One region of the Kineococcus anabasis genome, then DNA from elsewhere that is predicted to be linked to it. Evidence: predicted binding sites of a transcription regulator. Region 1 holds the regulator's gene; each other region holds the start of a gene.
The links. Region 1 encodes HrcA, which represses chaperone genes, less so after heat shock. Its sites were predicted from a motif close to GNTNGCACTCGGNNNNNCCGAGTGCNANC; they were not measured.
Positions count from the first base shown of each region.

Region 2: a site for HrcA is predicted at 2,949-2,977, ahead of ACYQBY_RS16705 (Hsp20/alpha crystallin family protein). Genes of this name have one in related genera too.
Region 3: a site for HrcA is predicted at 1,893-1,921, ahead of groES (co-chaperone GroES). Genes of this name have one in related genera too.

Region 1 is NZ_BAAIHU010000006.1:344,028-349,516, forward strand. It holds gene ACYQBY_RS10380 (SigE family RNA polymerase sigma factor) at 1-44, shown strand, start outside; gene ACYQBY_RS10385 (Gmad2 immunoglobulin-like domain-containing protein) at 41-1,276, shown strand; gene dnaJ (molecular chaperone DnaJ) at 1,328-2,446, opposite strand; gene hrcA (heat-inducible transcriptional repressor HrcA) at 2,540-3,577, opposite strand; gene ACYQBY_RS10400 (DUF3097 domain-containing protein) at 3,717-4,586, shown strand; gene ACYQBY_RS10405 (DUF4870 domain-containing protein) at 4,694-5,140, shown strand; gene ACYQBY_RS10410 (protein phosphatase 2C domain-containing protein) at 5,311-5,489, shown strand, end outside.
Region 2 is NZ_BAAIHU010000009.1:456,790-462,278, reverse strand. It holds gene ACYQBY_RS16710 (family 43 glycosylhydrolase) at 108-1,937, opposite strand; gene ACYQBY_RS16705 (Hsp20/alpha crystallin family protein) at 2,439-2,867, opposite strand; gene ACYQBY_RS16700 (HAD family hydrolase) at 3,012-3,875, opposite strand; gene ACYQBY_RS16695 (hypothetical protein) at 3,965-5,113, shown strand; gene ACYQBY_RS16690 (uracil-xanthine permease family protein) at 5,123-5,489, opposite strand, start outside.
Region 3 is NZ_BAAIHU010000009.1:280,796-286,284, forward strand. It holds gene groL (chaperonin GroEL) at 1-1,329, opposite strand, end outside; gene groES (co-chaperone GroES) at 1,453-1,749, opposite strand; gene ACYQBY_RS15780 (class I SAM-dependent methyltransferase) at 1,937-3,244, shown strand; gene ACYQBY_RS15785 (nitrite/sulfite reductase) at 3,538-5,253, shown strand; gene ACYQBY_RS15790 (hypothetical protein) at 5,250-5,420, shown strand; gene ACYQBY_RS15795 (phosphoadenylyl-sulfate reductase) at 5,417-5,489, shown strand, end outside.

The DNA of each region.
Region 1 (5,489 bases):
CCCCGGGTTCCCCGGGCAGGCCCGAGCGCGAGGAGCAGCCGTGAGCGACGCACGTCCCGACGGGTACCGCGGCCCGGGGCAGGACGCCGGGGGCCCGCCGTCCCCGGCCGCGGTGCCCGCACCGCAGGAGGACCCCACCGCGGCGCTGCTGCGCGAGGCGATGGCCGCGCACACCGACGCCCTGCGCCCGGCCGAGCGCCTCGGCGTCATCCGCGCCGAGGCCGCGCGCCGGCACCGCCGCACCCGCCTGACGGCCCTGGCCGGGATCGCGGCGGCCGCCGTGGTCGCCACCGGCACCGCGATCGCCGTCACCGGGCAGGACGGCCCGGGCGACCCGGCCGGCGGGCGCGACGTCGGCGTCGGCGTGGCGGCACCGGCGCAGCCCTCGCAGGGCGCGCCGCCGCCCACGACCTCCGCGCCCGGTCCCTCCGCGGGCGGCTCCGGCGGGACCGCGCCGCCGGCCCCACCCGCCCCCGCCGCCACCTCCCCGGCGCCCCCGCGCGCCTCCGCCCCGGCCGCCGGCGCCCCCGCGGCCGGCCCGGCCGTCGCCGCCGGGGACACCGTCCCCGTGTACTGGCTCGGCACCGGCGCGGACGGCGCGGCGGGCCCCGCGCTGTTCCGGGAGTACCTGCCCGCCTCCGGCGCCGCCGACGCCCCCACCGAGGCGCTGCGGCTCATGCTCGCCGGCGAGGCCCTCGACCCGGACTACTCCACGCCGTGGCGGCCGGACCCCGCCGCGCGGGTCGAGGTGGGCGCCGACCTCATCACGGTCGACGTCGCCGCCGCCGCCCTGTCGAACCGCGACGTCGGCAGCCGCGCCGCGGAGCTCGCCGTGCAGCAGCTCGTGCACACCGTGACCGCCGCCGCCGGGGAGAACCTGCCCGTGCGCGTCCTCGTCGACGGCCGCCCCGGCGCGGAGGCGTGGGGCGCGGTCAGCTTCGCGCAGCCCACCGCCCGCAGCGCCCCGCAGGACGTGCAGGCGCCGGTGTGGATCACCAGCCTGGCCCACGGCGCCGTCGTCGACGCCGGCCGCCTCACCGTCGAGGGCATCGGCACGGGGTTCGAGGCGACCCTCAACTACACCGTCCACGACGCCGGGGGCGAGGTCGTCGCGGAGGGCTTCACCGAGGCCGGCGCCAACGGGGAGTTCGGCCCGTTCTCCTTCGGCGTGGACGTGACCCCCGGCGAGCACACCCTGTCGGTGTTCGGGCCCGACATGTCCGACGGGGAGGGCCCCCCGCCGCTGCCGGACACCAAGCGCTTCAGCGTGCGCTGAGGCGGCGCGCCGGGCCGGTCCCGGGGGCGCACGACCCCCGGGACCGCCTGCTCAGCGCCCGACGATGCGCTCGCGCAGCTTGGAGAAGACGCCCTGGTGGGAGGGGGACAGCCGCCCGGCGGGGCGGGCCTCCCCGCGCAGCTCCGCCAGCCGCCGCAGCAGCTCCTCCTGCTCCGCGTCCAAATTCCGCGGCGTCACCACGTCCAGGTGCACGAGCAGGTCACCGCGGCCGGCCGAGCGCAGGTGCTCGGTGCCGCGGCCGCGCAGCGTCACCGTCTCCCCCGACTGCGAGCCGGGCCGCACCTCGATCTCGACCCCGTCGCCCTCCAGGGTCTCCAGGGTGATGACGGTGCCCAGTGCGGCGGCGGTCATCGGCACCTCCAGCGTGCAGTGCAGGTCGTCGCCGCGGCGCTGGAACGTCGCGTGCTGGCGCTCGGCGATCTCCACGTACAGGTCGCCCGCGGGACCGCCCGCCGTGCCCACCTCGCCCTGCGCGGCGAGCTGGATGCGGGTGCCGGTGCTGACGCCCGCGGGGATGCGGATCGTCAGGGGCCGGCGGGAGCGGACGCGGCCCTCGCCCGAGCACTCCAGGCACGGCGCGGGCAGCACCGTGCCGAAGCCGCGGCACGTGGGGCACGGCTGCGCCGTCATGACCTGCCCGAGCAGCGAGCGCACCACCCGCTGCACCTGCCCGCGCCCGCCGCAGATGTCGCAGGTGGCCGGCTCGGTCCCCGGCTGGCAGCACGTCCCGCGGCACGTCGGGCACAGCACCGCGGTGTCCACGGTGATCTCCTTGGTGCCGCCGAACGCCGCCTCGGCCAGGTCCACCTCCACGCGGATGAGGGCGTCCTGCCCGCGCTGGGTGCGGCTGACGGGCCCGCGCCCGGAGGTGGCGCCGCCGCCGAAGAAGGCGTCCATGATGTCGCTGAAGCCGAACCCCGGGCCGAACCCCGCACCACCCGGCTGGGTGCCGCCGCGGTCGTACAGCTCGCGCTTCTCGGGGTTGGACAGCGTGTCGTAGGCCTGGGAGACCTCCTTGAACCGCTCCCCGGCCGCCGGGTCGTCCGTGACGTCCGGGTGCAGCTTCCGCGCGAGCTTGCGGTACGCCCGCTTGATCTCCTCCTGCGACGCGCTGCGCGCGACACCGAGGACCTCGTAGTAGTCGCTCACGGGTGGCACCGTCTCCTCATCGTCTCGCTGTGCGGGGGTTCGTCGCACGGGGTCCGGCCGGGCGGGCCGCCCCCGCCTCCGCGCGCAGCCGGGTCACTGCGCGAGGATCCGGGACACGTAGCGGGCGACGGAGCGCACCGCCGCCATGGTCGTGGGGTAGTCCATCCTGGTCGGGCCGAGGACGCCGAGCCGGGCCAGCACCTGTCCCTCGCCGTACCCGCTGGTGACGACCGACGTCTCCGGCAGGCCCAGGCCCAGGTTCTCCGAGCCGATCCGGACGCTCAGCCCGCCCGGGGCCACCTCGTCGTCGGCCATCTCCTGCACCAGCCGCAGCAGCACGACGTGCTCCTCCAGCGCGTCCAGCACCGAGCCGAGCGAGGCGGGGAAGTCGGTGCCGCTGCGCACGAGGTTGGCCGTGCCCGCGATGACGACCCGCTCCTCCAGCGCGGCGGTCAGGCCGTCGGCGAGCGCCGCGAGCACCTCGTCGGCGGCGGCCCGCTGCGGCGGGGGCACCGCGTCCGCCACACCGGGCAGCAGGTCCCGCGCCTCGGCGACGCGCCGGCCGGCCAGGGTGCCGTTGAGCCGCGCGCGCAGGTCCGCCAGCAGCGGGGGCAGCTCCTCGTCCGCCAGGTGCGAGCGCAGGGTGACCACGCGCTGCTCCACCCGGCCGGTGTCGGTGATGAGCACCATCAGGGCGGAGCGGCCCCCGACGTGCAGGACCTCCACGTGCCGCACGCCCGCGCGCGAGAGCGAGGGGTACTGCACCACGGCGGCCTGCCGGGTGATCTGCGCCAGCAGCCGCACGGTGCGGTCGACGATGTCGTCGAGGTCCGCGGCGCCGTCGAGGAAGGCCTGGATGGCCCGCTTCTCCGCCGCCGACATCGGCTTGACGGTGGCGAGGCGGTCCACGAACAGGCGGTACCCCTTGTCCGTGGGCACGCGCCCGGCGCTGGTGTGGGGCTGGGTGATGTACCCCTCCTCCTCCAGCACGGCCATGTCGTTGCGGATCGTCGCCGGGGACACGCCGAGCTGGTAGCGCTCGACGAGGTGCTTGGACCCCACCGGCTCCCGCGTGCTGACGTAGTCCTCGACGATGGCACGCAGCACGGCCAGCCTGCGCTCGTCGCTCATGCCCCACCTCCGCCTCTTGGCACTCACGTCCCGTGAGTGCCAAGTCTAGGCTCCGCCGGGACATCCGCCCTCCCGCACGACCCGACGCGCCGGTGAGCCTGCGCGTCCCCGCGGCGCGTCACGGCTAGCGTGCCGCGGCGTGAGCCCCTCCGACAGGTCGAGCCCCTCCGACAGGTACGGGAGCGACGTGCTCTCGCGCGACCCCCACCCGCGCCGCCCCGCCAGCCGCGAGGAGCCCGCCGAGGCGGGTCTCGTCGTGGAGGACGTGGAGACCGGCTGGGTGGGCGCCGTCGTGCGGGTGGAGAAGAGCGGCGGCGTGCACGTGGTGGTCCTGGAGGACGCCCGCGGGCGCACCCGCACCTTCCCCCTCGGGCCCGGCTTCTGGGTGGACGGGCAGCCGGTGCGCCTCGTCGCCCCGCGCGGCCCCGCCCGGCCGCAGGCGGCGACCCGCACCGCGAGCGGCTCGGTGGCGGTGCGCACCGCCGCCCGCACCGCCCGGGCCTCGCGCGTCCTCGTCGAGGGCCGGCACGACGCGGAGCTGGTGGAGAGGGTCTGGGGCGACGACCTGCGCGTCGAGGGCGTCGTGGTGGAGATGCTCGACGGGGTGGACGACCTCGCCGCAGTCGTGCGGGACTTCCGCCCCGGGCCCGGCCGCCGCCTCGGCGTGCTGGTGGACCACCTCGTCCCCGGCAGCAAGGAGTCCAGGATCGTGGCGGGCGTGCGGCACCCGCACGTCCTCGTGGTGGGCCACCCCTTCGTCGACGTGTGGCAGGCGGTGCGCCCCCAGCGCCTCGGGTGGGAGCGCTGGCCGGTCATCCCGCGGGGCACGTCGTGGAAGCACGGGGTCCTCGCGGAGCTGGGCTGGCCGCACGCGACGCAGGCGGACGTGGCGCACGGCTGGAAGCGGATCCTCGGCACGGTGCGCGACTACACCGACCTGGAGCCCGCGCTCCTGGGCCGGGTCGAGGAGCTGGTCGACTTCGTCACCGCGGACGCGGCCGACGCCTGAGAGCATGTGCGCGGCTGTGCGCGGCTGTGCGCGGCTGCGCGCACCGACCCGCACCGACCCGCACCGGCCCGCACCGGCCCGGGCCGGCCAGCACCCGAGGAGGACCCGTGTCCGAGATCCCCCCGCCGCCGGGTCACCCGCTGCCGCACGGCGCGCCCCCGCCCGCGCCCTCCGGCCACGGGCACCTGCTGAGCCCGCCGGAGCAGCGGACCTGGGGGATGGTGGCGCACGTCCTGGGCATCGCCTCGTGGGGTCTGGGCCTGCCGTTCCTCGGCCCGCTGGTGGTGTACCTGGTGTACCGGGACCGGGGCGCGTTCGTGCGCGGCCACGCGGCCGAGGCGCTCAACGCGGCGATCTCCACGCTGCTGTACACGGTCGCGCTGGCCCTGGTGCTGTTCGCCGCCGGGTTCGTGACCTTCGGCCTGGCCTTCCTCCTCTGGTGGGTGCTGGCGCTGCCCGCGGTGGGGGTCCTGGTCTGCGGCATCCTCGGGGCGGTCGCCGCGAGCTCCGGGCGCGCGTACCGCTACCCCCTCGTGCTGCGCCTGGTGCACTGAGCGGACTCACTCCCGGTGCGCTCCCGTCACCCAGCGCAAGGTGACGGGGCGGAGGCGGGAACGCGGGGCGGAGTGACCCCGGCCGGGGGGCGCGCCCGCCTAGCGTCGGGAGGAGTCCTCCCCGGCGAACGGAGCCCCATGCCCCATCGACACCTCCCGGCGGTCCGGCGATGAGGTCGCTGTGGCACGACGGGACGGCCGCCGTCCCCGCCCAGCTCCCCCGCGAGCTGCCCACCGGTGCACCCGCCCCCGGCGCCCTGCGCTCCCCCGCACCGGCCGGCCTGGGGCCCGGCTCGGTGCACCGCGTGGCGGGCGTCCACCTCGACGGCCTCACGGCCGGTGCGCACCA
Region 2 (5,489 bases), on a different contig from region 1:
GGGACGGCCCCGCGCCCTCCCGGACGGGCGCGGAACCGGTGCTCCCGCCCCGGCCAGTGCACACCCGCCCCCGCGCGGGGTCAACGGTGCGCTCCGCGCGGCGGTGGTCACCGGACGGGCGTCACCGTCACCCGGCCCGTCGTCGCCGACACCGTGATCGAGCCGTGCTCGAAGTCGCTGCGCCAGCCCTCCGGCACGACCTGCTCGTCGCCCACCGGGAACCCCAGCGGCCCGGGCTGCCCGCCCCGCTCGACCCAGGCGGTGCGGACCGCCCCGCGCACCGCGTGCGCCCCCGTGGTGGGGGAGGCGTACACGGAGCCGTGCTCGAAGTGCGCGAAGGTGCCCCGCCCGTCGCCGGTGGCGACCACGTCGGTGGTGGGCAGGCCCAGCGGCCCGGTCTCGGCCCCGCTCGCCAGCCAGACCCGCGCGACCTCGCCGCGCACCACGTGGGCGCCGGTCGCGGCCGAGGAGTACACCGAGCCGCCCGCGGAGCGCTGCAACCAGGCCCGCCCGTCGGCGGTGCGCTGCACCGGGCCCAGCGGCTCGCCCAGGTCCCCGGCCGTGCCGGCCAGCTCCCGCCGGGTGCGTTCCACCTCGCCGGCGGGGTCGCGCTGCCGGCCCTGCACCGTCAGCCGCCCGTCCGCGGCCTGCTCCAGGGTGACGATCCCCATGCGCCGCGGGTGCGGGTGCGCGCCGCCGAGGTTCTCGCCCAGCCGGAACGCGGCGTACGCCATGCGCAGGCGGCCCTCCGCGTCGACGAAACCGGCCGAGCCGCCGGGGCCCTGCACGTCGCCCTCGCTGGCCAGCAGCGGCACCTGCGGGTCCGGGCGCGTGCACGGCCCGAGGGGGCCCTGCGGGCAGACCGCGTACCCGGAGGCGTAGTCGCTGCGGCCCTCCGCGTCCAGGACGCCGGAGTAGTTCGCCGAGTAGAACAGGTACGTCGTCCCCCCGGCGGTGACCATCGACGGGTTCTCGATCGTCTGCCCCTCCCACGCCGCGTCGGGGTTCGTCTCCAGCAGCGTCGTCACCGGTGCCCCCGGCAGCGGCCTGCCGTCGGCGCCCAGCTCCGTGGCCAGCAGCGACGAGGGCCGCTCCCCAGGCTTGCCGGCCGCCTTCCAGAGCAGGTAGTTCCTGCCCGTGGCGGGGTCGGTGTACGGGCTGGGGTCGATCGAGCCGCCGGGGTCGCGCTCCTGCGGCTGGCACTGGACCGGCGCGTCGCCGCTGACGTCGCGGAAAGGGCCCAGCGGTGTGGGTGCGGAGGCCACGGTGAGGCAGAACCGGTCGGGGCCGACCCGTACCGCGGACCACGCGTACCAGGTGGGGGCACCGCCCGCTTGCGGGGGACCCCCGATGCGCGCCGCGGAGGACGCCCACAGGTCCCGGGAGAGCCAGGGGCCCTGCTGGTGGGGCAGGCCCCAGGAGGCGGGGCGCACGAGGGCGTCGTTGAGGTCGTACACGCCCCACTCGTCCAGGCCCGAGGCGCGCAGCTCGGCGGGGATCGCCTCGTCGGTGCGCACGTCGTAGCCCGGGCGCCCCGGCGGGCCGTCCTCGGACCAGCGCGGGTGCACCGTCCACGTCCGCAGGTCCGTGCTGGTGAGCACGGGCAGGTAGCGGCCGCCGACGGGGGAGGCGTACGCGAAATAGGTGCCCTCGTGGAGCACGACGTGCGGGTCGCCGAAGTCACCGGTCCAGGCCGTGCCCGGCTCGAACCACGTCTGCTCGGAGCTGGTGCGCGCGGGCGCGGGGGCCCCCGCGTCCCCGCCGGCGGTCCCCGCGGCGGGAGCGCCCGCGGAGGACGGAGGTGCGGCCCGCGGTGTGTCGTCCGGCTCGTCCCCGGCGGAGGGGATCGAGGTGCAGCCGGTCAGCGCCAGGGCCGCGGCCACGAGCGCCGTGCGCAGGCCCCGGGTGCGGCGGGTGTGCGGCGGGTGCGGTGCCACGTGGTCCTCCCCGGCCCCTCCGGGCGAGGGTCCACCCAGGGGAACGGGCGGGGTGGACGGCGGATTCCGCGCCGCACCTGTGAGCCGCGACTCCCCGCCCCGGACGTGCGGGAGCCGTGGCGCGCGGCGCCACGGCTCCCGGCTGTCTCCCCGGTGCGTCCCGGGGGTGACCGCTCCCGGGCCCACGCGTCCCGTCCCGGGGCGCGTGCCGCCAGACGTCCGCCGCCCCGCGGGGGGACGGCGTGCCCGGAGCGGGCCTCCCCGGCGGCGGCCGGGTCCGCCCGGCGGCCGGCGGGTGTGCCCGGTGGCGCCGGGCGCCCCCGGTACCGGTGTTCCGGCTCCCGCCCCGACCCGGCCTCGAGCTCCAGCCACAGCTCGAACAGCGCCCAGGCCCCCGCCTCCTCGGGTGCGGCCTCCGGGACCGTCCCCGGGGCCGCGCCCGGTGCGGGCGGGGCCGCGGGGAGGTCCGGGAGGACGACGTCGACCGTCACCGCCGGCACCTCAGCGGGAGATGGCCAGCTGCTGGTCGTCCTGGGCCTGCGTCTGGATCTGGATGCGGCGGGGCTTGGCCTTCTCGGCGACCGGGATGTGCAGGCTCAGCACGCCGTTGCGGTAGCCGGCCTGGATCCGCTCGGTGTCGAGGTTGTCGCCGAGGATCAGCTGACGGCTGAAGACACCCCGCGGGCGCTCGGCCGCGACCATCTCGGCGGTGCCCTCGTGCACGGGCCGCTGTGCCTTGACGGTCAGCACGTTGCGCTCGACGTCCAGCTCGACCGAGTCCGGGTCCACCCCCGGCAGGTCGAACTCCACCACGAACTCGTCACCCGTCCGCCAGGCGTCCATCGGCATCACCGCCGGGCGGGCCGACGTGCCGAGGAACTGCTGCGTGAGACGGTCCAGCTCACGGAACGGGTCGGTGCGCATCAACATCACCACCACCTCCGGAACACGAAAGGAGATGCGCGTCGAGGTCACCACCGGAACCCTCCGCGGTTCCGGCGCACTCCCAGGTTTAGCACTCCCGCGCATCGAGTGCAAGGGGAAGTTCGGTGCAGCGCAACAGGTCTGCCGGTGTCAGCGGGTCCGCCGGACGAGGGCCGCGGCACCGGCCGCCGCCGCCCCGCCCGCCAGCACCAGACCCGCGCGGACACCGGCCCGCGCCACCCGGCGCCACACGCGGAACTCGTGCACCGGCCAGCCGTGCGCCCGCGCGTGCGCCCGCAGCGCGTGGTCCGGGTTCACCACCACGGGGGTGCCCACGAGGGAGAGCAGGGGCAGGTCGTTCGCGGAGTCGCTGTAGGCGGCGCAGCGCGCCAGGTCCAGCCCCTCCCGCCGCGCCAGCAGCCGCACCGCCTCGGCCTTCGCCGCGCCGTGCACCGGCTCGCCCACCAGGTGCCCGGTGTAGACGCCGTCCACGCTCTGGGCCACCGTGCCCACCGCGCCCGTGAGGTCCAGGCGGTGGGCGATGACGTCCGCGACCTCCACCGGCGCGGCCGTCACCAGCCACACGGGCTCGCCGCGCTCGCGGTGCCCGCGAGCCAGGGCCTGCGTGCCGGGCCAGACGCGGGCGGCGACGTACTCGTCGTACAGCTCCTCGCCGATCGCGCGGATCTCCGCGACCTCGCGGCCGGCCACGAACGCCAGGCCCAGCTCCCGCGCCTCCACGAGGTGGCGCAGGTTCTCCCCGTGCAGCGCGAAGTGCAGCGCCCGGCGGCCCCAGAAGCGCAGGTCCTTCGCGGTGAAGAACCTGCGCGCGTGCAGGGCCCGGGCCAGCAGGAACAGCGACGCACCGCGGATCATGGTGTTGTCGAGGTCGAAGAACGCCGCGGCCCGCTGCGGCCCGCTGCTGCCCGTGGCCTCCAGGGCGGCGGGCAGCGCACCGGCCGGCGCGGGCGCCGGCGCGGTGGGAGGGGGCTGCTCCCCCGTCGGCCCCGGCATGGTCAGCATCGTAGGACCGCCGCCCCGCACGGGTGCGGTCGCGGGCGCGCGGCAGGACGCCCGGCGCGGCGGCACCTAGCCTCGAGGGCGTGCCACCGCAGCCCGCGCCGCCGCCCTTCTCGGACCTGAGGGTGCTGGCCCGCCTGCCCGCGGTGGAGCTGCTGACCGGCCGGGACGGCGCCGGTGCCCCGGTGACGGTGGCGGTGCTCTCACCCGCGGCCTCCGCCGACCCCGCCGCCCGCCGGGCGCTGGTGCACGCCGCCGGCGGCGGTGGCGTCCCGGTGCCGCCGGGCCTGCCGCGGCTGTGCGCGGCGGACCTGCACACCTTCCGGCCGTGGGTCGCCTCGTACCTGCCGCCGGAGGACCCCTCCTGGCAGGCGCTGGTGGCGTCCCTGCCCGCGGGCCCGTCGGCCGCCGCGGTTCCCGGTGCGGTGCCCGGTGGCGGCCGGGGGGCGCAGCCGTGGGCGCCCGGCCCGCGCTCCCGCCGCGGCCCGGCCACCGCCACGATCGTCGCCGTCGTGGCCGCCGCCGTCGCGGGCCTGGCGCTGCTCGCCGGCGGCGGTCTCGTCCTCGTCTCGGCCGTGCGCGAGCAGCTCGCCGCGGCGGGCTCGCCCGCCGACCCGTTCCCGCCGCAGCGCCCCGCGCCCCCCGACGCCGCACCCCCGGACCCCGCGCCGTCGGACCCCGCGGCCCCGGGCCCCGGCGCCGTCCCCTGGCCCGGCCCGGCCGGGGAGCCGGAGCTGCGGGAGCAGCCGGTGCGGACCCTCGTGGGCCCCTCCTACGAGGAGGGCGAGGAGACGTGGACGATGGCCTTCGAGGGTTTCCCGTTCGCCTTCCGCACCCCCGCCTCCTGGGGCTGCGTCGCCACGGACCAGACCGCCGCCCCCGACGCGCGGGGCTGGGTGTGCATCGACGAGCAGAACCCCGGCGACCGCCAGCGCGTCAACATCCGGCTGCGGCCCTGCCCCGCCCCCTGCGGCCCCGGGGAGCGCCGGGACCTGGACGAGGCGTGGTTCGACGAGCCGGCCGACGCCCACCCCGCCGACGAGCGCACCACCTGGGACGAGGACCCGCCCGTGCGGCAGGAGGGGGACTACGCCCTCGACGTGAGCCGGTACTTCGGGGACGCCCCCGGCGGCCCGCCGCGCTGGCAGCTGGGGGTGTACGTCTCCTCCCCGCCGCAGACCCGCGAGGAGGTCCAGAAGGTCCTCAACGACATCGTCACCCAGACCCCCTGAGGGCCGACCTCAGGCGGCACCCGCCGAACCCCCGGCCGTTCCCCGCACCCGCCCCAGCCACGTCATCAGGTGGTACACGGCGATCGCCGCGAACGTGCCCAGCGCGATGCCCTCGAACGCCAGCCCGCCCGGGGACCACGAGAAGTTCGCGATCCCCACCACCAGCGCCACCCCGGCCGTCGTCAGCGCCACCGGGTCGGAGAAGTCCACCCGCGCCTGCACCCAGATCCGCGCGCCCAGCACCCCGATCATCCCGTAGAGGACGGTGGTGGCCCCGCCCAGCACCCCCACCGGCACCGCCGCGACCAGCGCACCGAACTTCGGGCACAGGCTCAGCAGCACCGCGGTGCCCGCCGCCACCGCGTACGCGGCGCTG
Region 3 (5,489 bases), on a different contig from region 1:
GCGGCGCACGATCGCCACACCCGTCGCCGCATCACCGGTGAGACCGAGGTCGCCGTCCAGGACGGCGGCGGCGTGCACCAGGGCGGAGCCGCCGCCGGCGACGATGCCCTCCTCGATCGCGGCGCGGGTCGCGGAGACCGCGTCCTCGATGCGGTGCTTCTTCTCCTTCAGCTCCACCTCGGTGTGCGCGCCGACCTTGATGACGCACACGCCGCCGGCGAGCTTGGCGAGGCGCTCCTGGAGCTTCTCGCGGTCCCAGTCCGAGTCGGTGCGCTCGATCTCGGCCTTGATCTGGCCGGCGCGGGCCTCCACCTCGGCGCGGTCGCCGGCGCCGTCGACGAGGGTGGTCTCGTCCTTGGTGACGACGATGCGGCGGGCCGAGCCCAGGACCTCCAGGCCGACCTGGTCGAGCTTGAGGCCGACCTCCTCGGAGACGACCTGCGCGCCGGTGAGGATCGCGATGTCGCCGAGGATGGCCTTGCGGCGGTCGCCGAAGCCGGGGGCCTTCACCGCGACGGCGTTGAAGGTGCCGCGGATCTTGTTGACCACCAGGGTGGAGAGGGCCTCGCCCTCGACGTCCTCGGCGATGATGAACAGCGGCTTGGAGGTCTGCAGGACCTTCTCCAGCAGCGGCAGGACCTCGGTGACGGCGGAGATCTTGCCCTGGTGGATGAGCACGTGGGCGTCCTCCAGGACGGCCTCCATGCGCTCGGGGTCGGTGACGAAGTAGGGCGAGATGTAGCCCTTGTCGAACTGCATGCCCTCGGTGAAGTCCAGCTCCAGCGACGTGGTGGAGGACTCCTCGACGGTGATGACGCCGTCCTTGCCGACCTTGTCGAAGGCCTCGGACAGCAGCTCGCCGACGGAGCGGTCCTGCGCGGAGATGGTGGCGACGTGGGCGATCTCGTCCTTGCCGTCGACCTCGCGGGCCAGCTCCAGCAGCCTGTCGTTCACGGCGCTGACGGCCGCGTCGATGCCGCGGTTGAGGCCGGAGGGGGCGGCGCCGGCCGCGACGTTGCGCAGGCCCTCGTGCACCAGCGCCTGCGCCAGGACGGTCGCGGTCGTGGTGCCGTCGCCGGCCACGTCGTTGGTCTTGGTGGCGACCTCCTTGGCGAGCTGGGCGCCGAGGTTCTCGTACGGGTCCTCCAGCTCGACCTCGCGGGCGATGGTGACACCGTCGTTCGTGATCGTCGGCGCGCCCCACTTCTTGTCGATGACGACGTTGCGGCCACGCGGGCCGAGGGTCACCTTGACGGCGTTGGCGAGGGCGTCCACGCCCCGCTCGAGCGCCCGGCGGGCGTCGTCGTTGAACTGCAGCGTCTTGGCCATGTGCGGTCGAAGTCCCTTCGAGGAGCGGTGGGGATGACGACGACGCCCCGGCAGCCCCGGGTGTGAGCCGGTGCGCCGGGGCGACGTCGTGCGGGGAGACCCCGGAGGGGCCTCAGCAGCTGTTTACCTGGCGACCTTGGCGAGGACGTCGCGCGCGGAGAGGATGAGGAACTCCTCGCCGGCGTACTTGACCTCGGTGCCGCCGTACTTGGAGTAGATGACCTTGTCGCCGACGGTCACGTCGACGGGCACGCGCTTGCCGTTGTCGTCCACGCGGCCGGGGCCCACGGCCAGGACCTCGCCCTCCTGGGGCTTCTCCTTGGCGGTGTCCGGGATGACCAGACCGGAAGCGGTCGTCTGCTCCGCGTCCAGCGGCTTGACGACGATGCGGTCCTCGAGCGGAGTGATGGAGACCGACACGTGCGGCCCTCCCCTTCTTCCAACGTCGGTACGGGTGGCAGTCGGTCACGAGGGGCGCACGACCGTCGTCGCGGGTGCCGGGCGGCGCCGCCTCGCGAGCTGGCAGACTCCGGTGGAGAGTGCCAGCCCGACGCGTTCCAGACGTTAGCACTCCGCTCTCCCGAGTGCTAGCACGACCGCCCTCCGCGTGCCCACCACCACCCGTGCGGGCGCCGCGGCGGTGCGGGCGCCCGCGACGTGGTGGGATCGGCGCGTGGACCTCGCCGACGTCGCGGCCCTGCTCTCCCCCGCGGGCAGGGCGCTGCTGGCGTCGCTGCCGCCCTACGACCCCGGCACCGCCCTGGCCCTCGGCGAGCGGCTGCGGGCGCAGGGCCACCCCGCCGCCCTGGTCGCGGCGGCCCTCACCCAGTCCCGGCTGCGCGCGCGGGCGGTGCCCCGGCTCGGCCCGCGCGCCGCGTCCCTGCTGCTGCTGCCCGACGGGGTGGAGCAGGCCACCCGCGCGGTCGTCGCCGCACGCCACGCCGGGCGCTTCGCCGCCGCGGGGGCCGGGCACGTCGCCGACCTCGGCTGCGGCATCGGCGCCGACGCCCTCGCCCTGCTCGACGCCGGCCTGGGCGTCACCGCCGTCGAGGCCGACCCCCTGACCGCCGCGGTGGCCGCGGCGAACCTGCCCGTGCCCGCCGCGCAGGTGCGCTGCGCCGACGTCACCGCCCCCGGCGTGGTGGAGGCGGCCGTGCGCCCCGGCGGCGGGGCGTGGTTCGACCCGGCACGGCGCAGCGGCGGGCGGCGCCTGTTCGACCCGGAGGCCACCTCCCCGCCCCTGTCGTTCGTGCTCGGCGTGGCCGCCCGGGTGCCGGCCACGGGCGCCAAGCTGGCCCCGGGCGTCCCGCACGCCGCCCTGCCCGCGCAGGTGGCCGGCCGGGCGGCGGAGGCGCAGTGGACGTCGGTGGACGGCGACGTCCTCGAGTGCGCGCTGTGGTGCGGGCCGCTGGCCCGGGCGGGTGTGCGGCGCAGCGCCGCCGTCGGGGTGGGCACGGGGGTGGGCGACGGCGCGGGGGTGGCGTGGCACGTGGTGGACGACCGCGACTGCCCGCAGGCGGTGGTGGGCGAGGTGGGCACCGTGCTCTACGAGCCGGACGGCGCCGTGATCCGCGCCGGGCTGGTCGGTGCCGTGGCCGCGGCGGTCGGCGGGCGCCTCCTCGACGCGACGATCGCCTACGTCACCGCCGACACCCACGTCCCCACCCCCCTGGCCCGCGCGTACGCCGTCGAGCACGTCATGCCGTTCGGCCTCAAGCCGCTGCGCGCCTGGCTGCGCGCGCGGGACGTCGGCCGCCTCGTGGTGAAGAAGCGCGGCACCGCCGTCGAGCCGGAGGTGCTGCGGCGGCAGCTGCGGCTGGAGGGCTCCGCGGAGGCGACGGTCGTGCTGACGCGTCTCGCCGGGCGCCAGGTGGTCCTCGTCGTGCACCCCCTGCCCGGCGCCGCCGTGCGGTGAGCCCCTGCGCCGCCGCGCGGTGCGGGTGCGGGTGCGCCCACATGGTGGGACGGCCGTCTCGCGCGTGCGGGGTGGCGCGGTGGGCGTGGCACCATGGGCGGGTGCGTGCGGTCTCCCTGCGACTCGTGGCGCGCCTGCACGTGGACCTCTGCCGCCTGCAGAGCGCGTCCCTGTGCCGCGCCCGGGACACCCGCGCGGCCTGACGCCGCCGAGCGCCCGACGCCACCTCCCGCCGTCCGCCCGCGGCCGGGGACGCCAGCCCGCCGCCCGCACCCACGACGAGGACCTCAGCCATGAACGCCGGACCCGCTGCCCCCGCCGACTCCTCGGCCACCACCCCGCCGCGCGCCCGCGGTCCCCGGGCGGGCGCCGCCAAGCGCTCCGAGGGGCAGTGGAAGGTCGACGGCCGCGACCCCCTCAACGGCAACGAGGAGTTCAAGCAGGAGGACGACGGCCTCAACGTCCGGCAGCGGATCGAGGACGTCTACTCCGAGCAGGGTTTCGGGAGCATCGACCCCAAGGACCTGCGCGGCCGGATGCGCTGGTGGGGGCTCTATACCCAGCGCAAGGAGGGCATCGACGGGGGCCGCACCGCGAGCATCCCGCCCGAGGAGCTGGACGCCGAGTACTTCATGATGCGCGTGCGCATCGACGGCGGGGCCCTGACCACCGAGCAGCTGCGCGTGATCGGGCAGATCTCCGTGGAGTTCGCCCGGGGCACCGCCGACGTCACCGACCGGCAGAACGTCCAGTACCACTGGATCCGCGTGGAGGACGTCCCCGAGATCTGGCGCCGCCTGGAGGCGGTGGGCCTGTCCACCACCGAGGCGTGCGGCGACTGCCCCCGCGTCGTGCTCGGCAGCCCCGTCGCCGGGATCGCCGCGGACGAGATCATCGACGGCACCTGGGCCGTGGACGAGATCACCCGCCGCTACGTCGGCGACCCGCAGTTCTCCAACCTGCCGCGCAAGTTCAAGAGCGCCGTCTCCGGCTCCCCCCGCCAGGACGTCGTCCACGAGATCAACGACGTGGCCTTCATCGGCTCCGTCCACCCCGAGCACGGCCCCGGTTTCGACGTCTGGGTCGGCGGTGGCCTCTCCACGAGCGCGCACCTCGCCCAGCGCCTGGGTGCCTGGGTGCCGCTGGACGAGGTGCCCGACGTGTGGGCCGGGGTGGTCGGCATCTTCCGCGACTACGGCTACCGGCGGCTGCGCAACCGCGCCCGCCTGAAGTACCTCGTGGCCGACTGGGGCGCGGAGAAGTTCCGCCAGATCCTCGAGGACGAGTACCTGCACCGCAAGCTCGTCGACGGGCCCGCGCCGCAGGCCGTGAACGCCCCCGACCACATCGGCGTCCACAAGCAGGTCGACGGCCGCAACTACGTCGGCATCGCCCCCGCGGTGGGCCGGGTGAACGGGGAGACGCTGCTGCGCCTGGCGGACGTCATGGAGGCCCACGGCTCGCAGCGCCTGCGCACCACCGCGCACCAGAAGCTCGTCGTGCTCGACGTCGCGGACGAGCAGGTGGAGTCCTTCACGGCCGCCGTCGCGGAGCTCGGCCTGCCCGCGAGCGCCAGCCAGTGGCGGCGCTCCACGATGGCGTGCACCGGTGTGGAGTTCTGCAAGCTCGCGATCGTGGAGACCAAGCACCGCGCGACGGAGCTCGTCGCCGAGATGGAGCGCCGCATCCCCGACCTCGCCGAGCCGGTGACGGTCAACATCAACGGCTGCCCGAACTCCTGCGCCCGCATCCAGACCGCCGACATCGGCCTCAAGGGGCAGATCGTCACCACGGACGAGGGCGAGCAGGTCGCCGGTTTCCAGGTGCACCTCGGCGGCGGGCTCGGCCTGGACGCCGGCTTCGGCCGCAAGCTGCGCGGCCACAAGGTCACCGCGACCGAGCTGCCGGACTACGTCGAGCGCCTCACCCGCCGCTGGCTGGAACAAAGGGCCGACGGGGAGCGCTTCGCCCAGTGGGCCACCCGCGCCGACGAGGAAGCCCTGCGGTGAGCGACGAGGGCGGGCGCAGCACCCCGCTGCACTGCCCGATGTGCGCCGGGGAACGGCTGTTCCCCGACGAGGCGTCGCCCACTGCGTGGCGGTGCGCGGAGTGCCTGCGCATCTTCACCGTCCGCATCCTGGGCGTCGCGCCCGTTCCCCGAGGAGGTACGTCGTGACCACCACCACCGCACCCGCGCTGGCGCTGGACGAGGCAGGGCGCAGGGAGCTGGCCGCCCGCGCCGGCA